Bdellovibrio bacteriovorus str. Tiberius: one gene and its partner. The protein of the gene in region 1 interacts with the protein of each later gene in a pairwise test. Links are inferred from orthologs where the notes say so. Each region holds a gene or a part of one and is shown on either strand. Other genes may lie near its edges.

The links. Proteins that work in one complex are often made in the same cells at the same time.
Region 2: the proteins of ndk (region 1) and ung interact in binary tests that used the Escherichia coli proteins (3 or more experiments, as listed by UniProt). The link is inferred for Bdellovibrio bacteriovorus str. Tiberius from one-to-one orthologs.

The regions. Positions count from the first base shown.
Region 1 is NC_019567.1:3,897,381-3,903,039, reverse strand. Bases 82-2,836 are described here. They hold ndk (nucleoside-diphosphate kinase), read right to left. Parts: upstream 1,795-2,836; coding sequence 1,369-1,794; downstream 82-1,368. Other genes in these bases: BDT_RS18490 (hypothetical protein), read right to left, coding at 2,273-2,836; BDT_RS18495 (hypothetical protein), read right to left, coding at 1,811-2,110; BDT_RS18505 (class I SAM-dependent RNA methyltransferase), read right to left, coding at 150-1,331; BDT_RS18510 (tetratricopeptide repeat protein), read right to left, coding at 82-126. Outside these bases: more of BDT_RS18510, read right to left, coding at 1-81; more of BDT_RS18490, read right to left, coding at 2,837-3,079; BDT_RS18485 (DUF7844 domain-containing protein), read right to left, coding at 3,104-5,038; BDT_RS18480 (DUF2388 domain-containing protein), read right to left, coding at 5,221-5,559. UniProt on the Escherichia coli protein: Major role in the synthesis of nucleoside triphosphates other than ATP. The ATP gamma phosphate is transferred to the NDP beta phosphate via a ping-pong mechanism, using a phosphorylated active-site intermediate.
Region 2 is NC_019567.1:3,622,910-3,628,239, forward strand. Bases 1-2,994 are described here. They hold ung (uracil-DNA glycosylase), read right to left. Parts: upstream 1,846-2,994; coding sequence 1,156-1,845; downstream 1-1,155. Other genes in these bases: BDT_RS17065 (3-dehydroquinate synthase family protein), read right to left, coding at 1-254; BDT_RS17070 (hypothetical protein), read right to left, coding at 254-670; BDT_RS17075 (hypothetical protein), read right to left, coding at 712-1,023; BDT_RS17085 (hypothetical protein), read left to right, coding at 1,994-2,395; BDT_RS17090 (RelA/SpoT domain-containing protein), read right to left, coding at 2,433-2,994. In the rest of the region: more of BDT_RS17090, read right to left, coding at 2,995-3,470; BDT_RS17095 (aldo/keto reductase family protein), read left to right, coding at 3,726-4,682; BDT_RS17100 (AgmX/PglI C-terminal domain-containing protein), read left to right, coding at 4,808-5,173; BDT_RS17105 (hypothetical protein), read right to left, coding at 5,277-5,330. UniProt on the Escherichia coli protein: Excises uracil residues from the DNA which can arise as a result of misincorporation of dUMP residues by DNA polymerase or due to deamination of cytosine.

The DNA of each region.
Region 1 (5,659 bases):
GTTGCCGCTTTCAATGTAAGAGGCACCCAAACGGAGGTGAAGTTCAGCTTTTTGTTTTTCCTGTGCCGAGCGGCTGGCACAACCCAGCATGGTCAGGGCGCACAGAGCGAGAATCCATTTACGCATGCTAAAAAGGTATCATTAGAGGACTAAGAGTCAACCCTGAGTTCCGCAATAGTTTCCACATGATCCGTCTGCGGGAACATCTCGAAAGTTTGCACCCGGTCGAGTTTGTACTTGATGCCCATTTTCTGCGTCTGAGCAAAGAACCAGTTAAGATCCCGCGCCAAAGACACTGGGTGGCAGCTGATGTAGATGATCTTGCGTGGCTGGGCGGCGGCGAGGGTCTGCATGGTGTATTCGGAAGCTCCGGCCCGAGGTGGATCCAGGACCACCAGATCGTCTTTACCGATGCTGGCTCGGCGCATGTAGGTTTCCACGTCCGACATGAAGTAGGTCATGCGCTTGTCGGTGATTTTGGAGCGGGCGCGCTCAACGAGCTTCGGATTCAGCTCGACACCAATGATTTCGGATTCGCTGTACTTTGCAGCCAGAGGGAAGGTGAAGTTCCCGGCACCGGCATACAGGTCATAAACTTTTTTGTACGGACCGTCGCCCGCCCAGTCCAAAGCCGTGCGCAGCAGGTCTTCGTTCTGAAAGCGGTTCACTTGAGAAAAACCAATGCCGTCGTCGTCGTCGGTGATCAGGCCATAGCGCACGTCGCCCTCTTCGGCGATGTACATCTCAAGACGCTGAAGATCTTTCGCATTTTTCTTTTCGGCCCAGGCTTTCACCTCGGCAAATTTGTCGGTCAGGGTTTCTTCCGTGATCAGGCAGTCCATCGTTTCCACGATTTGGTGGGAATTGCGCGCAAAGAAACCGAAGCGGCCGTTTTTGAATTTCGGCTGAATACGGTTGCGATAGCGCAGCACACGCGGACTTGGCTGGATCGGCAGATAATTGAATTCCAGATCGCGGTTGAATTTCCTGATCGTTTCCAGAACCAGCGTGTGTTTTTGACGGCGCTGTTCTTCCTCGGTGATGTGCTGCCAGTTGCAGCCGCCACAAGTATGCGCCACCGGGCATGGTGATTCACGGCGATGAGGGCTGGCGGAAAGAACCTCCACCACACGGGCTTCCATGAAGTTCTTTTTGACCAGAGTGATCTCGGCCAGAACCTCTTCATTGGGCGCTGCTTGAGGAACGAAGACAACCATGCCCTCGTGTCGTGCGACTCCAGCACCGCCAATGGCGAGTTTTTCTATATTCAATTTGATCTTGGAACCAAGAAGGGGAGCTTTCGCTCCCCTTTGGTTTGATTTCGCAGACATTTAATTATCGCAATTTCAAAATTGGATCTGAAAACGACTATGCGTTGCAGATCTCGTGTTTTTCGAAGAACAAAGCCAATTCACGAGCAGCAGACTCTGGAGAGTCAGAACCGTGAACTGCGTTTTCACCAACGTTGTCGCCGAATTTCGCGCGAACTGTGCCAGCGTTAGCTTTTTTAGGGTCAGTAGCGCCCATGATTTCGCGGTTTTTCAAAACTGCGCCTTCACCTTGAAGACACATCAACATAACCGGACCGGAAGTCATGAAGGACACAAGCTCACCGAAGAATGGACGAGCTTTGTGTTCAGCGTAGAACTCTTCAGCTTTTGCAGTTGTAAGAACGGTGATTTTCGCAGCAGCGATTTTCAAGCCGTTAGCTTCGAACATGCTCACGATATCGCCGATAGCGTTTTTCTTCATGGCATTTGGTTTGATGATAGAGAATGTTTGTTCGATAGACATGATGTCTCCTTGTTTATTAATGACAAACTGTTTTAGTAATCTCAAAGAACCTAGGAGTTTTAACGAATTGAGTGACACATGTCCACTCTTGGTTTCCTTGGTTTGCGGTGTTCACAACCAGTTTTGTCTGAACGGCCAGATCGTGACCTTCGGACGGGGTGGTGAAGTTCTGGTAGGTGATCTGATAGCTTTCGCGGTTCTGCCAAAGATTCAGAGTGAACTCGACATCTTCGGTGGTCATGATCTGGATTTCATCAACACGGCCGGCGAATGCAGGACTGGCTGCCAACAAGGCAAAAACCAATAATTTCTTCATCTTAGATCTCCTGAGTGGCCCTTAAATAGAGGCCGGGAGGGGGCGCTGTCAATGGAAAATTGCCGCAGGGGGCTATGAGCTCTTCTATATTCGAACTGAATCCTGGGATAGCGTTTTTTCCATGATCGAAGTGCCCCACAGCCCGGACCCGGGCCCCCGTCTTTAGAATCTGATCTTGAACGAAAAGCCCAGACTGAGAGGGAAGAAGCTTCCGTCTTCATCATCGCCCCCATTCAGGCACTTCTTCAATGACAGGCACAAGCCTTCTGGCAAAAAGAAACCCATTTCAAAACGGTCCGGGCTTTCCGGGTCGTTGATCGATGAATTGATATTGTCCACGATGTTCAGGGACTGCAGGATGGTTTTTTCCTTTGTGAGACCCTCGATGTTGGAAGAACGAATGCGCACACGGCGAACAATGCGTTCTGCGGCGCTGCGGTCGCGTTCGCTCAGATCACGCGGAATATTTCTAAGTGTGAAATGCACAAACGTGTGCCCCCGCTGCATTTCCTGCAGCATGGAAAGATCCGACACACGCACCTGCGCGATGGTGGCTTGTTCACGGCGAACCGCCACGCGGATCATGTTGTTGGATTCCCGCGCACTTGGCAGCAAAAACAGTAAACTGGTGCGACCGCCTCGAACAAATCCCACATTCGAGTCGCGAATGGACCGGGGTGCATTGCGTGATGAATCGATCTCGGCCATAAAGTCCCACTCATCCACGGGAATCGTCATTACCACGACACTGATGGGATTGAGTTCATCAATGGCGCACAGGTCTTCTTCCAGGCGCATAAGGCTGCCGACAAGCTCTTTGGTTTTCTGGCATCCCACGCGATCACGGGTGTCGGCAGCGACCATCAATCCGCGCGCAAATGTTTCCTGCTGAAAATCCAGCGTGTTGGCCTTTGCCCCCAGGGACGTCAGCATCATTGCAAATGTCAGTAACAACTTTGATTGTTTCATCGTTATATCTGTCTGTCCCTAAGGTTAAATGGAGCGCATAAAGCTAAGCGCAAATTCCACGTTCTTTTTAATGGCATCAATTTCTTTCATCTGGGCCGAGTTGATCAGGCTTTCCACATTCTTTTGCACTTCATCGTAAATATCAGACCCCTGGCTTTGTTTGTGCGAGGAAAGGCGCTGAACCTGTTCCCAGTCCTGTTCAGTTGGCAAACCGTAACCATCCGCACCCTTCAGGAAGGCCGCTGGTTGCGAGAACATGTCGCTGATTTCAGTCAGCGCGGTCACGATTTCTTTCTGGCGGGTGGTCTCGCCACGTTTGGCGGCTTGTTTTTCTTCTTTGATCACATGCTGGGTGAGATCCGCTTTGATCGCCGCTGTCAGGAAGCGGTGAGCCCCGTTTTCAAGCAGCAGGACTGCGGCCGCTGCTTTTTTGCGGGTCTTTCCTTCCAGCTTGTTGATGCGGGAATACAGGCTGCCACGCTGGGACGCTGTCAGGCTCAGCAACTCGCGGAAGTCCTTTTGGCTGACGCCAATAGTGGCTTTCAAAACCTTGAAGCTCAGCTCATAGCGGTCACGGTAAGAATCAAACAGGTAGCCGGTGTTGATGGCCTGAGTGCGGTTGGCAAAAACGCTGTTGTCGGCAATCTTCAGACGCAACAGATCCTTTTCAAGACCAATCGGGGTCTTGGTTTGAAGATAGATCAGCTCTGGACGGAACAAGGATCCTTTCATCAGATTCAGCGATTCCACTGCGCAGTTGTTCGAGGTGAAATAGTAGCGGCCATCATACGACCAGTGTGTTTCAATGGTGCGGGTCACGAACTGACGGATTTCATCCCGGGACAAATTCATTGGCACGCTTCTAAGGTCGCGCAGTTCCGTCTTGGTGTATTCATCAATCACCTGATGCATCGGCACCAGGAACAGACGTGATGGATAATCCCCGGTCAGACCTTTCAAAGTGTTGATCTGAATGCTGTTCACAAAAGCGCGGTAAGAAAGCACCACGTGCTGATCCAGATCCTTCAGGCAATCAGGACCGACAACTTTTCTTTCCGGGGCACACATCACTAGACGGAACATGGAATGACCCCAGCCGCTCATCATGGCTTCGCCTTCGGCGGCCAAAAGATAATGAACCTGATAGATGCGGCTTGGATCAATGCTGCGAAGAGGACTGTCTTTGCCTTTAAAGTCCGGAATCACATAGTTTAGCGGCACCTGACAGCGACTGTTCGGGAATGGCGTGTGATTGAACTTGGAACGGAACAGGTGATAAAGCGAAGGACGACGGCACGCATAGTCCGGATCCATCAGGAAATATTCCATGTTCACCGGGAAGGATTCAAAGGCGCTGGTCAGTTCATAGATGTCAGGACTGCGATGTTTCATCCACGATTCATCGCTGTCAACAAAACCCGCGATCATTGTGAAATACGGATTTTGGGAATAGCTGCGATACATGTTTTCGTAAGGTCGGCATTCCGGACTTGTCTGGCTGTTTTGGCGATCGTCTTTTTCTTCTTTGCAGATACGGATCATGCGGGCTTCATCCGCATCATGAACATTCAGCTTGTCATAGGCGTGAATGGTTTCGTGAATCACGGTGGCCAGAATTTCGCGATAGAATGTTTTATGACTGCGGTTGGTGCGGGTGGCGTTGCTTTCGCCACGGCGGATTTCCGGGACGGCTTTCTGGTCAATGCGGATCTTGCCCCAGGACAGTTTTCCCATGGCATTGTCGCCGTTTTCTTTCAAGCTTTCAAAACGGACTTCCAACGGCTTTTTGAATTTGGATTTGATTGAAACCGGCAGCAGCTGTTCTGCTTGTTTCAGCAGGATTTGTGCGTTCTGTCTGAATTGTTTGTCAGAAGGTCCGTCAGTCAAAGAGTAGCTGAATGAAGCATGAGCGCTGGAAGCCATCAGCATCGCGGCGACAATCAATCCTGCTTTGTTCATTGGTCTCTCCTTGTTTCAAAATGAGACAAACCTGCCGGGACTTTGGAAAATCCAAGCCCTGCTCTGAAAGCTAATACAAATTCAGTGCCAGACTATGGGGACCTAAGTGATTGATTTGAAAATAAAAAAGGGCCACCTTGCGGCAGCCCTTTTCCAGAGAAGAGGAGGAGATAAAGCGCGAATTACATCTTCAAGATGCCTTCAGCGATCTCAAGATCGGAAGCCTGAAGTTTAGGGTTTTCAGCGCGGATTGCTTCCAAAGCTTTTTCAAGGGAAACACCACGGATCGCACCTTCAGAAGCGATCAAAGTTGCAGCGTCTTCTTTAGCTTCCAAAGCCAATTTCAAAGTCTGACCAGAGATGGAAGCAGACGTCGCTACCACACCACCCGTAGTCATCAAAGGGATCGCCAGCAGGGAATCAACAGTGGAAGTCACAGAAGCAGAGTAAACCTGAGAGATCTCAGTAGCTTGAGCCATAGTAGCGGACAACAACAATGCAACGATAACGGACTTTTTCATGGATACTCCTAAAAAGGGGTTTAATGTGTTTTTGGTTACTGGCTGGGGAGTATTGCAGCAACAGTGCCAAGGTGTCTCAGTACGGGAAATCGCGGATTTG
Region 2 (5,330 bases), 280 kb from region 1 along the record:
ACCACCACCGTCAAACGACGGCTGGAAGCGCCTTCACACAGCTTCACAATCTTGGTGATATGTTCTGGAAAGTTTTGAACGGATTTAAGGGCTTCCCCGGCCTTCACCGAATAACGCAGCGGAAACTGCGCCATCCATTTTTTGAAGGCTTTGGATTTACGAGGCAGGATCTCGTCGTAGATCAACAACAGCTCTTCCCCCAGGTCAGCGGGACGAGGCAGTTCCGTAGTGAAGAGCAGTGCGCTTTTTTTCATTATTTTTCTTCTGACAGGTGGGCTTTGGCTTTGCCGTAGGAATCAGAGATTGCATCCCACGCTTTGCTCATGCCGTTTTTCATTTCGCCCCAGGCTTTGCCTGAGCTTTTTTTCATCTTCGCCAGATCTTTCTTCATTTCTTCCTGCTTTTTTTCCAAAGCTTTGATCTGGTCGTTGTACTCGGCTTTTGCTTCGCCGGATTTCTTGGAGGCAGCTTCTTTCATCTCGGCGATCTCTTTTTTCATTTTCGCCAGATTTTCTTCCATGTCTTTTTGGAACTGCTCTTTTTGTTCTTTGGTGTAATCAGCCGCAGCGGTCGCTGCTTCAGCGGTTTTGGTTTTCACTTCGTCAGCGGAAGTGGCAAAGGACTGGGATACCAGGGACAACACTACAAAAGCAGCAGCAATAGGACGCATAAAAGGTCTCCTTACGACGGAGACCAGTTTACAACGGGGCCTTATTTTACTTCAACAATATTGAGCTGATGCTGCTCGGCCTTGACGCTGACAGGCTTCTGATGTTTCAGACTTTCTTCCAGCTTTTTGCGGTAGGTCTCAAAGTTGATGACATCACGATCCAGATAATAGGTTCCGGCAGTTTTCACAAAGACCACCAGCAGCCCGTTGCCATCGGCACGGATGCTTTTTACGGTGTCTGCGGTGATGGTGGAGTGTTCACTTGCGACCAGACGGATCGACGGACCTGCCTGCGCAAGATTCAAGCCTGTAAAAACGGGTGCCACGAAAGCCACCACAACAAGCCATCTCATAAATCCTCCCTGTGAATAATTGAGACCTTCTTATATCTTAGCCAAGGTCCCCAGCGAAGACTAGAGCTTTTACCCTTGCAGGCTTGATATAAAACACCGGGATGGATCTATTTTGGACGCCTCCCGAAGGAGTTAAACCAGGTTCCAGTTGATTTCGCCAATACCCTTGGATTTCAGATAGGCATTGGTTTTGGAGAAAGGCTTGGTCCCAAAGAACCCGCGGTGAGCGGACAACGGCGACGGATGCACGGCCTCAAGCACCAGATGTTTTTTGCGATCCACGAAGGACGCTTTTTTCTGCGCGTAAGAACCCCACAGGATGAACACCAGATTTTCTTTTTCCTCGTTCAGCACGTGGATGATCTTGTCGGTGAACTCTTCCCAGCCTTTACCCTGATGGGCAGCAGCTTTGCCGTCCTCGACTGTCAGCACAGCATTCAGCAACAGAACACCTTCCTGGGCCCACTTAGTCAGTGAACCGCTTTGCGGAATGGTCGCACCCACGTCGTCGTGAAGCTCTTTAAAGATGTTTCTAAGCGACGGCGGAAAACGAACGCCGTCTTGTACAGAAAAACAAAGTCCATGCGCCTGGCCGGGGCCGTGATAAGGATCCTGCCCGACGATCACCACTTTCACTTTGTCAAAAGGAGTCAGATTCATCGCAGCGAAATAGTCATCACCACACGGATAAATTGTCTTACCCGCTTTGTATTCAGCAGATAAAAATTTATTCAGCTTCTGCATGCGCTCGGTTTCAAATTCGAGGTGAAGATGCTGCTTCCAAGATGAGTTTAGTTTGATTTCTGAGTTAATATTTTCCATCTCAATCTGACACAAGTCCTTGGTCCAGCTTCGGGATTCTAATGCAAACCTATTCGATTTCAAATTATTTTTTCGGTGCCAGTTTTCTTGACCAGACAAAATTCGACCCCATTGTTACACTATAACTACGAGGAAAAGGAGGCCGCCTATGACGACCCTTCTCAACCCCACCATTGAGCTTATTGAGCAAAATCCTGAGGTTAAGTCCTTTATCTACCAGCAGATCGCAGAGTTTGAACACTTTGTGACTCCACAGACTGTGGTTGCGGTAGTCGCCCGGGATCCCCGAAAACTTGCGCTCCAGTATGAAACAGACGGGCGCGAATTCACCCGCGAGGGCCTGAAGAAACTGTATCGTATTGCCATCGTCTTAAACGAGGGCGGCGCGAAGGCAGAGGCCGAAGGCGTCCACGAGGACATCTTTGAAGCCATTAGGCTTGCCAAAGACAACCTTATGCAAAAGTTAGTTGCGATTCAGGATTCTGTCGTCAGTCAGCAGGACCGAATCATCGAAATCAATCATTACTTGCAACATCCGGTTCTTCATTAAGATAATGGGGCTTCAGCAAGGAGGCCCCACAAACACATCAGAAAAATTTTCCCATCATAATCAGGGAAAGATTCTGTACCAGTGTTTTTGTATCCATGAAATAGTTCGGATAACTCATTTCTAGTTTTTTCAAATCTCCCGTATTTACCAAAACCACATTGATCAATGTGTCTTCAAAGTATTTTCTTTCAAGATCCAAATACGCCTGGACGGCGGCATCAAACTGACTCGCGCCATAAGTTTCGAGCGAGATTGTGTTCTCCCGCGAATTAAGCAGAATTAAACTATAGTGACCTTTTCTACCCTTCGAAGAACTCTTTGAAATCGTTTTATAAGCAGCAGTGTATACGCTGAGGTTTTCGATCACGTGCAGCTCACGGATTTCCTTTTGAACTTTCTCTATCAGTTCAAGCTTTGACATTTCCTTATGAGCTTTTAGAATCGGCTTACTTTCCTTGATCGCAAACACTGAACTCAGTAAAGCGAAAAACTCCAACCACCTGCGATTGCCTTGTCCCGACTTGAACGAACTGTTCTGAAGAGTTCCAAACACCTCGACACCCGTCGCCCAGATATGCTGCAACTGGGATCTGAATTGCAATTCCAAAAAAAGACTCGGGGTCTTAGACAATTTGTAAACCAAGTGAATGCTTCGGTAACCATCCGGCTTTGGGTTTTCAATATAGTCATCAAGAGAAAACAGCGCATGCTTAGACTTGGATCTCTTGTACAAACCGAGCAACTCATACACTTCTTCGGTAGATTCCAAAATCGCTCTTAAGCCGCCAATATCCTGCATGGCGGATAATCTCATTGTTTTGTGATTGGAAAGCTTAAGCAGGATGGAAGGCGTTCTTTTCAACCGTTGTGCAGCAATCGCTCGATCGCTGATTTTCTGAATTCGCTGTCGCAGTACCGCCGCAAAAGAATCCAAGGGAATCGCATGATAGGCGCGCCAACTTGATAGCACTTCCAAAGCACTTGCAATTTCCTCATCCGAGCCGGATTTGCTCTTTAGTAGTTCGCCCGCTCGATCAATTTTTGCTTTGCTATACTCGAGTTCAACAGATCCCACAAAATTCCATTTTTTAAGAGTTTAAATCTGTAAGTTGTTGATTTTACTATAACTCGACTTTAGCTCAAACTCTAGAGCAATCTCTATAAATTAGCTATTTTTAAGAATTTAAACGTGTAAGTTGTTGATTTTGCTTATCTTTGAATTTTCATCTCTACTCCTCGTCAACCAGCACTGCCCTGCCCGCAAAATCAATCAATCCTTGCAACATGCAATTCCCAATTAAGATAATGGGGCTTCTGCAAGGAGGCCCTGATGTTCAATCCCAATATGCCTTACCGCAGCGTTGGCCGTTGCGGTCTTAAAATCGGCACCTATTCTCTGGGTGGATGGACCACCTTTGGTGGCACCATCAAAGACTTCACTTCCGTTCGCAGCATTCTGCGCCTGGCTTACGAAGCCGGAATCAATTTCTTCGACATCGCCGACATTTATGCCAAAGGCGAATCCGAACGCATCATGGGCGGAGCTTTAAAAGATTTCCCGCGCCACGAGCTGGTGATTTCCTCGAAAGTCTTCTGGCCGATGAGTGAAGACATCAACGACAAGGGACTTTCCCGCAAACACATTCTGGAATCCGTGAACAAGTCATTGCAACGAATCGGCACGGACTATCTGGATATTTATTTCTGCCACCGCTATGACCCGGAAACCCCGGTGGAAGAAACCGTGCGCATCATGGATGACCTCATTCATCACGGAAAGATTCTGTACTGGGGGACCAGCGAATGGACCGCCGAGCAAATTCAGGAAGCCATGGATGTCTGCGACAAGGGCGGATACTACAAACCGCAAGTCGAACAACCCCAGTACAATCTGTTAGTGCGCGACAAGTTTGAAACCAACGTGCAACCCAAAGCCCAACAACACGGCATGGGCCTGGTCACCTGGTCTCCGTTAGCATCTGGCATGCTGACCGGAAAATACGACAAAGGCGTCAGCGAAGGCCGCCTGTCGCGTATCGACTGGCTGAAGGACACCTTCTATACCGAAAAGAACAGTCAGCGCGTGTGGGAACTTAAAGGCATCGCCGACAAACTGGAATGCAGCCGCACGCAGTTGGCACTGGCTTGGACCGCCGCCCAACCGGGCGTCAGCAGCGTGATCTTAGGTGCGACCAGCATCGAACAGTTGCAGGAAAACCTTGGGGCCTTAAAAGTCGAAATCACACCCGAGATCGACAAAGACATTAAAAAGATTTTCGCTTACTAATGAGACACACCCAAAGGCTGCCGGAAATATTCCCGCAGCCTTTTTCCTTCACTGCTATTTGACTGTACCCGCCCTGATAGATCATCGAAAATGAAAAATCTAAATGCCCCCTCGAGGAGTCTTGATTGAAAGAAACAGTTCTCATCGCCCTGCTGACGTTAGCTCTAACCTCTTGTTCAAATGTACCAACACGCGAAGAGCGCTTAGAGGCTACGGAAAAAGCAACAAATCGCACTCTTGATCGAAATCAGGCCCTTTTCCAAGAATGCATTCAAGATGCAGTAAAGAGATCGCCGGGCCTGGATGGAGGGGCAACGCTTGTTTGGATTCAAAATGAAGATGGTTTTGTTAAAAATCCGCGTGTTCGCGATATGAACTTCAAGGACCCTGCATTTGAGGACTGCATTATCTCCAAAATCAAGGCGATGAAGTTCCCGCCCTCCGCGGAAGACTCCCGAACCAAGGTCAGCCTAGAACTAATCGTTAAATAAGCATGGAAAGACTTTAGACATAGTGGGAACCACGGCATCTTGCAACAGCAAAAAATGGGGCCAATGGCCCCATTCTAAAGCTATCTTTAGCCGTTACTAAGCATTACGGTACAATTAAAAAGACCATACTTCCTTGGACGCCATCATAGCCATCCGC